One region of the Alteromonas nitratireducens genome, then DNA from elsewhere that is predicted to be linked to it. Evidence: predicted binding sites of a transcription regulator. Region 1 holds the regulator's gene; the other holds the start of a gene.
The links. The regulator FliA, encoded in region 1, starts transcription of late flagellar genes. The targets are predictions, from matches to a motif close to CTAAAGNTNNNNNNNNNNNNGCCGATA.

Region 1 (7,766 bases):
GCTCAGATGCGGTGATCATGTCAAACCGCAAAATGGCCGACGGGATTGAACTGGTCGCTGCGTACGATAAGGAAACTGACGCACCGCTGACACGCAAAAAGCCGCAGGGTGCGGGCAAGCCTACCCCCAGCCTGAGTGAAATCATCGGTGATGACGGACCGGATACCCTGCGCGCGTTGCTTGAGAAGCAGCATGGTCAGCAGCCCCGTCAGTCCGCCGCGCCCGTCAGCCAGTCTGATAACGAAACGCCAGCCAGCGTGGTTCAGCCCGCTGAAATGGCCTGGCTGAAAGACACTGCCGCTGAACAAAACACAGCACAGGGCGGGGCCTCCAACGCACCAGCCTCTCACGACGAACTGGCAGATATCAAAGCAGAACTGGCGTCGCTGCGCAGTGTGCTTCAGTATCAGGTTGCTGACCTGATGGAAGCGAAACGTCAGCGTCAGCAGCCGGTGCATGCCTTCTTACATCGCCGGCTGACAGACATGGGCCTGAGCGCTCGCCTGGCAAGTCAGTTAATGCACTATGTGCCGCGCGAATACAACGAGCGTGAAGCCTGGGTATATCTTCTTAATCTATTGTCTAATCGCATCAACGTGACCGGCAACGATATACTCAGTCAGACCGGCGCGGTTGCCCTGGTGGGCCCGACCGGTACCGGCAAAACCACAACGGTGGCAAAACTGGCTGCACGCTACGCGCAGAAATACGGCGCCGATACCGTTGCAATGATTACTATCGATACGTATCGCATCGCTGCATTTGAACAGCTTGCGACCTACGGGAAGATTATTGGCTGTACAGTGCGCAAGGCACAAAGTACTGAAGAGCTGGCTGATCTATTGTTCCAGTTACGTCATAAGCGTCTGATACTGATTGATACCGCCGGATTCAGTCAGCGTGACAGCCGCCTGATCAAGCAGCTGAAACAATTTGACAGCGGTCAGATGCAGCCGGTGAAAAAATACCTGGTTGCTCAGGCGAATACCCAGTATCCGGCGCTGGAGCGGATTATTCATGCGTACGATCCGGTCAAACTGGATGGCTGTATTTTCACCAAACTGGACGAGTGTTATTCACTCGGGGAAGTACTGAGTGCGTCCATAGAACATCAGTTACCGGTCAGTTATGTGACGGATGGTCAGAAAGTACCTGAAGATATTAAAGTTGCAGATGCAAAATCTCTCGTATCTGCGGCTGCAAAGCTTTATAAAAAGTATGGTTTGAATCATACTAGTGCTAATAATGAAGTTAACGCAGCACAAGCAGTATGATCGACGATCAAGCGAGTAGCTTACGAAAGATGAAGCAATCAAGGTTAATCAAAGTTATAGCAGTCACCGGAGGTAAGGGAGGCGTAGGGAAAACCAATATTACGCTGAATACCGCTATTGCCATGGCAAAGCAGGGTAAGCGTGTGATGGTTTTGGATGCTGACCTTGGACTTGCCAACGTAGACGTCATGCTGGGCCTCAGGGTCGAGAAAAACCTGTCTCATGTGTTATCGGGTGAATGCACGCTTGATGAGGTGCTGGTCACCGGCCCTCACGGCATTAAGATAGCACCGGCGACGTCGGGCACGCAGTCAATGGCGGAGTTGTCTCCGACAGAACACGCCGGGCTGATCAGAGCATTCAGTGAACTGCGTTCGCAAATTGATGTGCTGATCGTCGATACGGCAGCAGGCATTTCAGACATGGTGCTGAGTTTTTCCAAAGCGTCTCAGGACATTATGGTAGTGGTGTGTGACGAACCCACATCGCTGACCGATGCTTATGCCCTGATCAAAATTCTCAATCGTGAGCACGGTGTATTCCGTTTTAAAGTGGTCGCCAATATGGTTCGCGACGTACGTGAAGGCCAGGAATTATTCAGTAAGCTGTCAAAAGTCACAGGCCGGTTTCTGGATGTTGCACTGGAACTGGTTGCTACCATCCCGTTCGATGAAAACATCCGGCGTGCGGTGCGTAAACAAACCGCGATTGTGGATGCCTTCCCGGGGTCGCCAGCGGCTGTCGCCATTACACAACTGGCGACTAAAGCGATGTCCTGGCCCATCCCTGAGCAGCCTGGTGGACATCTCGAATTTTTCATTGAACAATTGGTTTCAGGTAAAGTAGCGGGAAATCAACGTTGAACAGCAAAGCAGCAGCGTATCAGCAACAAACTGATAAGTCGCAACTTGTCGAAAGACACGCGCCGCTGGTGAAACGGATTGCACACCACCTGATGGCAAGATTACCGGCCAGTGTACTGGTCGATGATCTTATTCAGTCAGGCATGATCGGATTATTAGAAGCGGCCAGGAATTTTGATGGCAGTAAAGGTGCCAGCTTTGAGACCTTTGCTGGTATTCGTATTCGTGGTGCGATGTTAGATGAAATACGAAAAGGTGACTGGACACCGCGTTCTGTTCACCGCAACAGCCGTGCGATTACGGATGCCATTGCACAGGTGGAAGGTGAGACCGGTCGCGATGCACGTGACGCGGAAATTGCCGCAAAAATGAATGTCAGCCTGCAGGATTATCACCAGATGCTGAACGAGGTGAATGCAGGAAAACTGGTAGGAATTGAAGATCTTGGCGTGTCTGAAGATGTCATTACGACCGAACAAAACCGGGGAAATGACACGCCATTGGAAGATTTGATGCAAGGCGCTTTCCAAAAAGCACTTGCGCATGCTATTACTACGTTACCCGAGCGGGAAGCGATAGTGCTGTCTCTGTACTATGATGAGGAACTGAACCTGCGTGAAATTGGTGAAGTGCTTGAAGTCAGTGAATCCAGAGTCAGCCAGATACACAGTCAGGCCATGTTAAAACTCAAATCACGAATGAAGTCGTGGCAGGCTGATGAATAACCAGACAAACCATTAATTACACCCTCACTGGAGGCCATTTTGGACAAGAATATGAAAATTCTCGTGGTTGACGATTTTTCTACCATGAGACGTATCATAAAGAACCTGCTCAAAGATTTGGGTTTTTCCAATATCCAGGAAGCGGATGACGGCAATACGGCATTGCCAATGCTACAGCAGGGCGATTTTGACTTTGTTGTGACCGACTGGAATATGCCGGGTATGCAGGGTATTGACCTGCTGCGCGCCATCCGTGGTGATGACAAACTGAAGCATCTGCCTGTCCTGATGGTAACGGCAGAAGCGAAGAAAGAACAAATTGTTGCGGCTGCGCAGGCAGGCGTTAACGGTTACGTTGTTAAACCCTTCACGGCAGCTACGCTCAAAGAAAAACTCGACAAAATCTTTGAACGTTTAGGCTGATTCAGGCGTTCCTGAAAAGAATGAGGAAGTCCGAATGTCCAAAGAGGTAAACGTTCCGATTACGCTGGATGAAGCTAAACAGCTTGTTGCGTATCTGGAAGCGGGCGACACGGCGTCGGCCAATGCCATCCTGGAAGCAGCCTCGATGAAAGAGTCGATAGAGCTGTTTGAAGAGGTGGGTAAGCTGACGCGTCAGCTTCATGACGCCCTGAACAATTTTCAGCTTGATGAGCGAATCGTCAATCTTGCCAACGACGATATTCCCGACGCCCAAAGTCGGCTGACATACGTTATTGAAGAAACGGAAAAGGCGGCAAATACCACTATGGATGCCGTCGAAGCCAGTATGCCTATTGCCGAAACGCTGTCTGAGCGCATCGACAAGGTGATGCCAGACTGGAAAAAACTCATGAACCGTGAAATCGAGTTGGGTGAGTTTAAGGCGCTGTGCACGGATATTGATCAGCTGCTTGAAGATGCGTCAGTACAGTCAAGCAAGCTGACCAGCCTGCTGACGGAAGTGCTGATGGCGCAGGGCTATCAGGACCTGACCGGTCAGGTTATCCGTCGTGTGATCGATCTCGTCAAAGAGGTGGAAGACAGCCTGGTAAACATGCTGACCATGTTTGGTGAGCCGGATGCACAGGTAAAAACTAAACCATCTCAAAAAGTTACCGATAAGATTGAAGCAGAAGGACCAATCATCGATGCACAGAACCGGGATGATGTTGTTTCAGGCCAGGATGATGTGGATGACCTCCTGTCGAGCTTAGGTTTTTAGGGGAGCGGGCGCATGTCGTTTGATGTTGACGAGGAAATATTACAGGACTTTTTGGTTGAGGCCGGAGAGATCCTTGAACAGTTGCAGGAGCAGCTCGTCGATTTAGAGAATAATCCGGAAGACGCGGATTTGCTCAATGCCATTTTCCGTGGCTATCACACGGTGAAAGGTGGTGCCGGCTTTTTGTCACTGACAGAGCTGGTTGAAATCTGTCATGGTGCGGAAAACGTCTTTGACGTCATGCGCAACGGGCAGCGTAACCTGACCCCCGAATTAATGGATGTCATTCTGCAGGCCACGGACGTCGTGGTAGCGATGTTCGAAAAAGTAAAGAACAGAGAGCCGCTGGAGCCTGCCGATCCTGTGCTCGTCGATCTGCTGACACAGTTAAGCAAGCCCGAATCGCCCGACGAAAGTATCTTTGATGATGCCGCCGCACCAGTTGCACAGGCGGATGAATCGCCGGAAGAAGAACTGATTATTGAAGATGAGCCGGACTCACCTGAAGAGGACGCCGTCAGTGTGAAGCAGGAAGATGGCTCTATCGATGATATCTCTGAAGACGAATTTGAAGCCCTGCTGGATGAACTGCACGGTGACGGTGCGCCAGGGCGCCCGGCAGCACCAACTGAGTCTGCGAAAACGTCAGAACCGACCCCGCCGTCAGGAGATGAAGACATCACTGACGATGAATTTGAAGCCTTGCTGGACGAGTTGCATGGCAAAGGTCAGTTTAAGGCGGCGGCTGATGATGTGAAGCCTGAAGACACCAAGCCCGCAGACAATGCAGTAAGTGCAGGCGGTGATGAAGAAATTACTGATGATGAATTTGAAGCGTTGCTTGATCAGCTGCATGGCAGCGGTCAGGGACCAACTACATCAAAAGACGATGACGTCGCTTCCGCGCCAGCCCCATCTGAAAAGCCTCGGGTGAAAGTGGATAACGACGCCACAGACAAGATTAACAAGGCGAAAGCTGAGCAGCAGAAGAAAGAAGAGGCGGCCAAGTCTGCGGCCAAGCCTGCTGCGCCGGCGGCACAGAAAGCGGCAGCGCCGGCCGCTGCGAAAAAAGAAGAGAAGAAAGCTGCGCCTGCGGCACCACAGGCTGAGACCACGGTTCGGGTTGATACCAAACGCCTCGACCAAATCATGAACATGGTGGGTGAGTTGGTGTTGGTGAGGAACCGCTTGCTGAGCCTGGGTATTAACACCAACGACGAAAGCATGTCTAAGGCGATAGCAAACCTGGACGTGGTAACCGGCGACCTTCAGGGTGCGGTAATGAAAACCCGCATGCAGCCTATTAAGAAAGTGTTCGGTCGTTTTCCTCGCGTTGTTCGTGACCTCGCAAGAAGCCTGAAAAAAGAAATTACGCTGGAGCTCGAAGGGGAAGAGACGGATCTGGATAAGAACCTGGTTGAGGCGCTTGCCGATCCGTTGGTTCACCTGGTTCGCAACTCTGTCGACCACGGTATTGAAATGCCGGATGATCGTCAGGCAGCAGGCAAGCCGAGAATGGGTAAAGTTAAGCTGTCTGCCTCCCAGGAAGGTGACCACATTCTGCTGACCATTGAAGACGATGGTAAGGGCATGGATCCAGAGAAGCTCAAGGAAATTGCCATTTCCCGGGGGGTTCTGGATGTTGATGCCGCTGCACGTATGTCAGATGTGGAAGCGTTTAATCTGATTTTTGCTCCAGGGTTCTCTACCAAAACCGAGATCAGCGATATCTCTGGTCGCGGCGTCGGTATGGACGTAGTGAAAACCAAAATCAATCAGCTTAACGGTACCATCAATATTGATTCGCAGATGGGCAAAGGTACCCGTCTGGATATCAAGGTTCCTCTGACGCTGGCGATTTTGCCGACGCTGATGATTGTGGTCGGTAAACAAACGTTTGCGCTGCCGCTTGGTGCGGTGAGTGAAATCATCAACATGGATATCAGCAAAACCAATACCGTAGACGGTCAGCTGACCATGATTGTGCGCTCAAAAGCGATTCCCATCTTCTTCCTGGGCGAGTGGTTAATCCGTGGTAAGAAGCAGATCGATAAATCGAAAGGCCACGTGGTCGTTGTTCAGATAGGGACGCAGCAAGTGGGCTTTGTCGTGGATGCACTGATTGGTCAGGAAGAGGTGGTCATCAAACCCCTCGACGCGCTGCTACAGGGCACGCCCGGTATGGCTGGCGCCACAATTACCTCAGACGGCGGTATTGCGCTGATTCTGGATATCCCCGGATTGTTAAAACGTTACGCCAGAAAAGCGTTGAAGTAAGTTAATACAATACAAAGGAAAAATAACGCCATGGTGTTTAAAGTCCTGGTGGTGGATGATTCGACGTTTTATCGTCGACGCGTTCGAGACATTCTAGACGCAGACCGGGAACTCGAAGTCGTAGGGGAAGCCCGCGACGGACAGGATGCACTGAAAAAGATTGAAGAGTTGTCGCCTGACGTTGTGACCATGGATGTTGAAATGCCGGTCATGGATGGGATTACCGCGGTAAGAACCATCATGGCGCGGCGGCCGGTTCCCATTCTGATGTTTTCTTCGCTGACACATCATGGTGCACAGGCTACGCTTGACGCACTGGAGGCCGGCGCGCTCGACTTTTTACCCAAAAAGTTCGAGGATATTGCGCAAAACCGCAAAGAAGCCGCGCAACTGTTGTGTACCAAGGTGCGCTTAATTGCCCGTCGGGGCATTGGCATTCGTCGTCCCGCATTGCGTGAAACCGCGCGCCCGATGCCCTCTGCCGCGCCAAAACAGACCTTTTTCAGATCCTCCAGCTTATTATCGGGCCGTCAGGACGGACAGGCGCAACCTACCGTATCGACGGTGACCCGATCGGGTAAAAAATACCGCTGTGTCGCCATCGGTGCCTCGACCGGCGGACCGGTCGCGTTGCAAAAAGTGCTGGCGCCGCTACCCGCGAACTTTCCCTGTCCGATACTGCTGGTGCAGCATATGCCGGGCACGTTTACCAATGCGTTTGCCGAGCGTCTGAATGGGAACTGTAATATCACCGTAAAAGAAGCCGAGCACGGCGATATTCTGCAACCCGGGCACGCCTATCTGGCGCCGGGCGGACGTCAGATGCTAATTGAGTCACATGGCGCTCAAAAACGCGTGATTATTACCGATAACGTAAGTGACGGAAATATCAGCTACAAACCGAGTGTGGACGTCACATTCCGAGCGGTAGCCCGGGAGTTTGGTGGTGATGTCCTCGGTATCATTCTGACCGGAATGGGAGCAGATGGCCGAGAAGGCTGTCGTGAATTAAAAGAGAAAGGGGCGCGGATCTGGGCACAGGATCAGGATTCGTGCGTCGTCTATGGTATGCCGCAGGCGGTTGCAACAGCGGGTATCAGTGAAAAGAGCATCGGTATTGACGATATCAGCCAGTGCATCATGACCGAAGTGGGTTAGTCTGAGACGACTGCCAGAGTAAAGTGTAAGTGACGTGAAAATTTGGACGATCGCCAACCAGAAAGGTGGAGTAGGCAAAACCACGACAACCGTGACGCTGGGAGGCTTGCTGGCTGCCCGGGCGAACGCGCGTGTGCTGCTGATTGATACCGATCCCCATGCGTCGCTGAGTTACTATTTCGGGATTGACGCAGAGGCGCTGTCGTCGTCGGTGTACGATATTTTTATGCACTCAGGTGCCCTGACGTCAGATTTGGTGATGGAC
Region 2 (7,390 bases), on a different contig from region 1:
GCTTAGGATCATGGCATGCCATATCACACAGCCACTGGCCGAAAATTGCTGAAAAGGTCGGTGCTGATGGCTTGGATGCCGGCAGCGCGTTATCTGCGGGATTAAACTTGGGTACAGCATGAAATTTAATCGGATCTTCTTCAGCAACCGCATAACCTTTGCCTTTACGTGTGACCACGTGCAACAGTTGCGGGCCTTTAAATTTACGCATATTACGCAGCGTGTCGACCACGGCATCCACATCGTGACCATCAATAGGGCCAATGTAGTTAAAGCCGAGTTCTTCGAAGATAGTACCGGGCGCGACCATGCCTTTTAAGTGTTCTTCAGCACGGCTGGCAAACTCACGAATAGGCGGTACATTACTCAGTAACTTCTTGCCTCCATCGCGAATCGTGTTAAAGAAGTTACCGGTCAGCAGACGAGCCAGGTGGCTGTTGAGTGCGCCAACGTTCTCCGAAATGGACATTTCGTTGTCATTAAGCACCACCACCATATCTTTATTAATGTCGCCTGCATGGTTCATGGCTTCAAAGGCCATGCCCGCGGTCATCGCTCCATCGCCAATGACGGCAACCACTTTTCTGCCTGCATTTTCGCGCTCAGCTGCGACAGCCATCCCCAGAGCGGCACTGATAGACGTAGACGAATGACCGACAGCAAAGGTGTCATACTCACTCTCTGGCGGCCAGGGGAAGGGATGTAAACCGTTCTTTTGTCGAATTGTCGACATTCGCTCAGCACGTTCGGTAAGGATTTTGTGCGGATACGCCTGGTGACCGACGTCCCAGATCAACCGGTCAAACGGCGTGTTATACACGTAATGCAGGGCAACAGTCAGTTCCACGGTCCCAAGCCCTGACGCAAAGTGGCCACTGCTCTGACTGACACAGTTCAGTAAATATTCTCGTAATTCATCAGCCAGCGTACGCAGCTTTTCCTGCGGCAGTTTACGCAACTGCTCAGGGGATTGGGCCAGCGCCAGTGTCGGGTAGTGCTGTATATCTAAACTCATTGTTGTTGTCTTTGTGATTACTTGCGAGCAGCGCAGTGTCAGTGGTCGCGTTTTACCATCAGTTCACTGAAGGCAACCAGCAACTCTGTATTGTAAGGTAAACCCTCCAGCGCTTGAAGTGCTGCATGGTGCAAACGGACCAATTCCTGCTTTGCTTTTTCCATGCCCAACAGGGCGGGGTAGGTATTTTTGCCCAGCGCCTGGTCGGAACCTGCAGGCTTACCGGTAAGATGACTGCTTCCTTCTACGTCGAGGATATCATCCTGAACCTGAAACGCCAGACCAATAATATCGGCAAAGCGGATAATTGCGCTGGCATGCGCCTCCTCGATGGATGCACAAACGGCCGTGGTCATTTGCGCACAGGCCTTAAGCAGAGCGCCGGTCTTGAGGTTGTGAAGTTGTGTCAGTGCATCGGCGCTGATGTGTTTGCCGGTTGCATCCAGATCAATTGCCTGACCACCACACATTCCTGAATAGCCCGCGGCACTGGCCAGCAGACTGACCAAATCAATTCGACGGCTATGGGCATAAGTACTTAGCGGCGCGTCACAAAGGACGGTAAATGCGAGGGTCTGTAGCGCATCGCCAGCAAGGATCGCCGTGGCTTCGTCGAAGGCGATATGGCAGGTTGGCTGTCCCCTTCGCAGATCGTCATCGTCCATGGCCGGCAGGTCATCATGTACCAGCGAGTAGGCATGGATACATTCAATGGCGGTGGCAATGGCTTCACTGTCTGCGTCGGCCAGACCAATGGTTTCGGCGATAACATGAACCAGCAGCGGACGCATGCGTTTGCCACCCGCCAACAGCGCATGTTGCATCGCAGCCTTAAGCCGTGGAGCGTGATTATCGAGGCGGTCCAGATGTTCAAGAAGGGCTTTATCTGTTGCGCTTTTAACGCGCGCTTGTAACGCCGAGATTGTCATAGCAATCAGACCCGGTAATGCATCATGTTGTGATTAGTCGTTATTGTCCGCGCTGTTGTCCAGCGGAACCAGCGTTTCTTCACCGTTTTCATTCAGCAACAGGCTGACTTTTTGCTGTGCCTGCTCTAAAGACTGCTGACTCAGTCTGGACAGCTGAATACCGCGCTCAAACTTTTGCAGCGCTTCATGCAGCGGCAGCTCGCCGTTCTCCATGTCATCAACAATGCGTTCCAGTTCGGCCAGGGTTTCTTCGAAGGTGGGGGACGATGTGTCGTTGCTCACAATCGCGCAATCCTTATCAGTCGTTGAATACGGCGCACCTTAACCGAGGGGGGGGCAGGGGGTCAAATGGTTTGTGGGGGCAAGATTGCCTTATGACGCTGTGTAGGTCAGAATCATCAAAGGCGATCCCAGTTAGTTATTGGTATCACAGGTAAAATGTCGCAGGTTGTTATAGAAATCCTGCAATGTGCCGATAGAATAACAGTCTGTAGACTGATTAGCAGCAAATGACTGTGCACCGCCGGGTGTGCCTGCGATAGAAGAGGATGAGTGAGTGGATTTAGCAACCGTCATTGGAATGTTAGGGGCAATCGGTTTCGTGGTCATGGCCATGGTCATGGGCGGAAATATGGCCATGTTCATCAACGTCCCGTCAATTCTTATCGTCTTTGGGGGGTCGTTGTTTGTTGTGCTCTCGCAATTCACACTTGGCCAGTTTTTTGGTGCCGGAAAAATTGCTGCAAAAGCCTTCCTGTTTAAGATTGACTCCCCGGAATCCCTGATCGAAAAAATCGTAGAAATGGCCGATGCTGCGCGTAAAGGCGGGTTTCTTGCGCTGGAAGAAGCGGAAATTGAAAATCCCTTCATGCAGAAAGGTGTCGACATGCTGGTGGATGGCCATGACATCGAAGTGGTTCGTGAAACCCTGACAAAAGACATCGCCATGACCACCGAGCGGCATGAGTTTGGTGCGGCTATCTACAAAAATATGGGAGATGTGGCACCAGCAATGGGCATGATTGGTACCCTGATTGGTCTGGTGGCCATGTTGTCAAACATGGACGATCCCAAAGCTATCGGCCCGGCGATGGCAGTTGCCTTGCTAACCACCCTGTATGGCGCGTTTATGGCCAACGTTGTGTGTTTGCCTATTGCGATCAAGCTGAATAACCGCGCGCAGGAAGAAAAGCTGAATCAGAAACTGGTGCTTGATGGCATTGTGGGGATCGCGGACGGACAAAACCCGCGCGTGATTGAAGGGATCCTGAAAAATTATCTGGCTGCCAGCAAACGCGGCGCGACAGAGGAAGAGTAATCATGGCCGAGCAGGAAGAAGAATGCCCCAAATGTCCCCCTGAGGGACTGCCTGCCTGGATGGGGACATTTGCCGATCTGATGTCGCTGCTGATGTGCTTCTTTGTTCTGTTGCTGGCGTTCTCTGAAATGGACGTACTGAAGTTCAAGCAGATCGCCGGTTCGATGAAGTTTGCGTTCGGTGTACAAAACAAGATTGAAGTAAAAGATATCCCGAAAGGCACCAGTGTTATTGCTATGGAGTTTCGTCCGGGACGGCCGGATCCCACGCCGATTGAAACGATCCAGCAGCAAACCATAGAAATGACCGAGCAAATGCTTGAGTTTCAGGCCGGTGATGAAGATTCGGCTGGAGGTCGTCAGAAACAACGTGGGAACCAGCGTGGCGGTCAGTCCCAGCAAACGGCCAGTGAGCAGGCTGCATCATCGCAGCAAAGCAGTGATGAAGCGGAAACCAGCGAGCTGATGAAGAAAGTTGCCCAGCAGTTGCAGAAGCAAATCCTGGATGGATCGATTGAAATGGAGTCGCTGGGTCAGCAACTGACAATTCGCATCCGTGAAAATGGTTCGTTCTCGGCAGGGTCGGCCTTCCTGCAGCCACAGTTCCAGCCAATCCTGCGACGCATTGGTGAATTGTTGGCAGATGTACCTGGTGAAATAGTGGTGTCAGGCCACAGTGATGGTCAGCAGATATCCAATGAACTATACAGTTCGAACTGGGATTTGTCGTCTCAGCGTGCGGTTGCCGTGGCAGAGGCTATGCGCCGGGCCGACGGGTTTGACGAATCGCGGATGGCGGTGGTGGGGAAAGCAGATACGCAGCCGCTGATTGAAAATGCAGTAACGGCCGACGACCGTGCCCGCAACCGGCGTGTGGAAATTACCATTAACCAGGGTAAACCGATGCTGTCAAAACCTATTTCAGTGCTGGAAGAACAAGGCCAGCAATAATGCTGGCCTTGTTTATTGTTCGCTTAGCGCGTGATGGCGGTGCGGTAGTGGGGTTTACTCAGCAGTAGCTGAACCGTACTGATCGTCCGCTCAAGGAACCCTCCCTCGCAATATTTCAGATAATACGTCCACATACGCATGAACCGTTCATCGTAGCCGTCATCCATGAGCGCATCACGGGCCGAATTAAATGCGAGATACCAGTCGTTCAGCGTTTTCGCATAATCCAGACCGATATCCTGCAGGTCGCGGACACTCATGTCGGTGAAACGTTTCAGGTGTGCGTTAATTTCGTACTGGGACGGCAGAAAGCCACCCGGGAAAATGTATTTCTGAATAAAGTCTACGCTATTCGCGTAGCTGTCATAGCGGCGGTCATCAATGATTATGGACTGCAACAGCATGAGTCCATCGTCCCTGATCAGTGAGGAGCACTTTTCAAAGAAATTTCCGAGGTATTCTTTACCTACCGCTTCGATCATTTCTATCGACACCAGTTTGCTGTAACTGCCTTCAAGCAGACGGTAGTCCTTCTTCAGCAATGTGATTTTGTCTTCCAGTTTTTCACGGGCGATCCACTGCGTGGCGTAGGCAAATTGTTCTTCCGAAATGGTGGTGGTCGTCACCTTACATCCGTAGTGCTTCGCCGCGTACACAGCGAGGCCCCCCCATCCGGTACCAATTTCAAGCAGGTGGTCATCTGGCGTCAGTTGTAACTTATCGCAGATGGTACGAAGCTTGTGATTTTGTGCTTCTGACAGGCTCGCATTAGGGTCGGGATAAATGGCAGAAGAATACATCATGGTGTTGTCCAGAAACCGCGAATAGAGGCGGTTTCCAAGATCGTAATGCGCTTCAATGTTCTTCTTAGCCTGCTTGCGTGTGTTGCGGTTGCTCAGGTGCTGAAGCTTCATGAGCGGCATAGACAGCCATTTAAACTTTTTCTCCCAGGCATCAAGCATGGGCAGGTTACGGGCAAATATCCGGATCACGGCGGTCAGGTCGTCAGACGTCCACAGGCCGTTCATGTAGGTCTCACCGGCCGCAATACTGCCACCAAACATAAACTGGCGGTAAGCAGACGGGTCCAGAATGTTGACGTTGGCTCTGAGATCGGAGTCCGCATCGCCGAACTGGCCGACTTTCTCCCCGTTTTCAAACAGGGTGATACATCCCATCGGTAAAATACTCAGACACTTAAAAAATAAGCCGCGGTAAAAGCGTGTTGCCACAGAAACACGCTGCTGTTGGGTAATTACGGATTCACCTTGTGACATTATCTTTCTTCCTGACTTGCTTTAGGGTGAGGGTAGACCGGTGTTCGTTTCAGCCACAGTTTTAAGGCCTGCCAGTAAATACCGGTTACCGTCTTGAGCGTCATACTTGGCGTTCGTTTCATTACGTGTTGTAAAGACGCCGAGTTCAGTGACATTTTTTTCATGTTAATACCCGCTGTGAACTCCTTGTCCTGGCGCACGCAATCCATGGCCAGGGACAGCGTATCGTCGGGGGACGTTATCCGCCACTGATACGCCATGTCCATGGGATTAAACGGGGAAACATGAAAGGCTTTCTGCGTTGGGTGCTGGGTAGCGAGGTCGACCAGGTAATGATGGCGTTCATTCCAGGGAGTATTACTGACCTCGGCGAGCATATGACTGAAGGTGCCATCGGCCTGCCGCAAAAAGTAAAAATTAACCGGACTGAAGTAAATCCCCAGCATCCGGATGTTACCAAGAAAAAACACATCGCCATCGAGCGGGGAACCATGTAGTTCGCTCATTCTTTGTTTTACCGCCTCAGACAGAGGCAGCGCAGGATCACCCAGGTAATCGGTGCGCCTGAACTCGGCCAGGGCTCGATGTTCACTGGAGAAATGACGAATGCTGGTCGACAGAGAAGCGAGTTCATCCAGCTTCAGCCAGAACATGTAGATGCGATAGTCAAAGCGGTGTTGTGTCGGTCGAAAGCGCTGATGAAAGACCACGCCGTCGTACAATGCACTCTCCGTCACAATGATGCTCCAAAACGGCCCGCGACATCCAGTGCGCTTCTTACGCCATCTTCGTGAAATCCGTTATACCAGTAGGCACCACAAAAATGCAGATTGCCTTTTCCGCAAATTTCGTCGCGCCGTTGCTGTGCGGCCAGTGACGCCTGGCTGAACTGCGGGTGGGCATAGCGGTAATGTCCTAAAATACAGCGTTCGTCAATGCTGTCAGTGTCATTCAGTGTGACACAGTAGGTTTTCCTGACGTCCAGGCGCTGCAGGATATTCATGTTGTAGGTGACTGTTGCAGGCCGGTGCTGCTCCTGCGCCGGGTCATGCAACCGGTAGTTCCAGCTTGCCCACGCCCGCCTTCTTTTCGGTAGTTGGCGTATATCCGTGTGCAGCACAACATCATTCATGGCGTAGGGAATGGCGCCCAGAATCGCCTGTTGTGCTTCGGTTGGCTGTGACAGCATTGCCAGCGCCTCATCGCTGTGACAGGCAAAGATAACGTGATCGTATACGTCGGCGTCTCCGCCGCTGGTAGTGACCTGCCAGCCACCGTCTGTTTTTTCTACCTGTCTGACCGGACTCGACAGACGGATACGATCCTTAAAGCCTGCAGTCAACGGCGCAATATATTGTTTAGAGCCTCCTTTGATCGTATGCCACTGAGGACGGTTGGTAATATTCAGCAAGCCGTGATTGTGGAAAAACTTCAGGAAAAACGTGAGCGGGAAGGCACGCGTCTGCGCCAGGGTTGAAGACCATATCGCAGCGCACATTGGCAGAATGTAAAAATTAGCAAAGTCAGCGCCCAGGCCAAGCTCGTCAATACAATCGCCCAGAGTCATACCGTTGGTATCGCGGCCTGATTCCAGCATGGTTTTGCAGGCATTATTAAAGCGAACAATATCCCGTAGCATTTTCCAGAAGCGCGGGCGAAGCAGGTTTCGTCGTTGTGCAAACAGGCTGCTCAGGTTGTTGCCGTTGTATTCAAGGTTTGCAACCGGACTCGATACGGAGAAACTCATTTCGGTTGGCTGATAGTCAACGCCAAGCTGGTTCATCAGCGCAATGAAATTAGGGTACGTCCAGTCGTTAAAGACGATAAACCCAGTATCAATATTCAGTGGCACACCATCTTCATCGATGGTTTTGGTTGCCGTATGCCCACCAATATAATCA

Region 2: the regulator FliA is predicted to act here: its motif matches at 2,396-2,422, upstream of pomA (flagellar motor protein PomA).

The regions. Positions count from the first base shown of each region.
Region 1 is NZ_JBFNPK010000004.1:46,716-54,481, reverse strand. It holds gene flhF (flagellar biosynthesis GTPase FlhF) at 1-1,274, shown strand, start outside; gene AB1N33_RS05210 (MinD/ParA family protein) at 1,271-2,137, shown strand; gene AB1N33_RS05205 (RNA polymerase sigma factor FliA) at 2,134-2,862, shown strand; gene cheY (chemotaxis response regulator CheY) at 2,902-3,285, shown strand; gene AB1N33_RS05195 (protein phosphatase CheZ) at 3,320-4,066, shown strand; gene AB1N33_RS05190 (chemotaxis protein CheW) at 4,079-6,343, shown strand; gene AB1N33_RS05185 (protein-glutamate methylesterase/protein-glutamine glutaminase) at 6,374-7,501, shown strand; gene AB1N33_RS05180 (ParA family protein) at 7,536-7,766, shown strand, end outside.
Region 2 is NZ_JBFNPK010000012.1:90,049-97,438, forward strand. It holds gene dxs (1-deoxy-D-xylulose-5-phosphate synthase) at 1-1,015, opposite strand, end outside; gene AB1N33_RS11675 (farnesyl diphosphate synthase) at 1,054-1,944, opposite strand; gene AB1N33_RS11680 (exodeoxyribonuclease VII small subunit) at 1,978-2,226, opposite strand; gene pomA (flagellar motor protein PomA) at 2,501-3,262, shown strand; gene AB1N33_RS11690 (flagellar motor protein MotB) at 3,265-4,212, shown strand; gene AB1N33_RS11695 (class I SAM-dependent methyltransferase) at 4,236-5,489, opposite strand; gene AB1N33_RS11700 (DUF1365 domain-containing protein) at 5,489-6,226, opposite strand; gene AB1N33_RS11705 (NAD(P)/FAD-dependent oxidoreductase) at 6,223-7,390, opposite strand, start outside.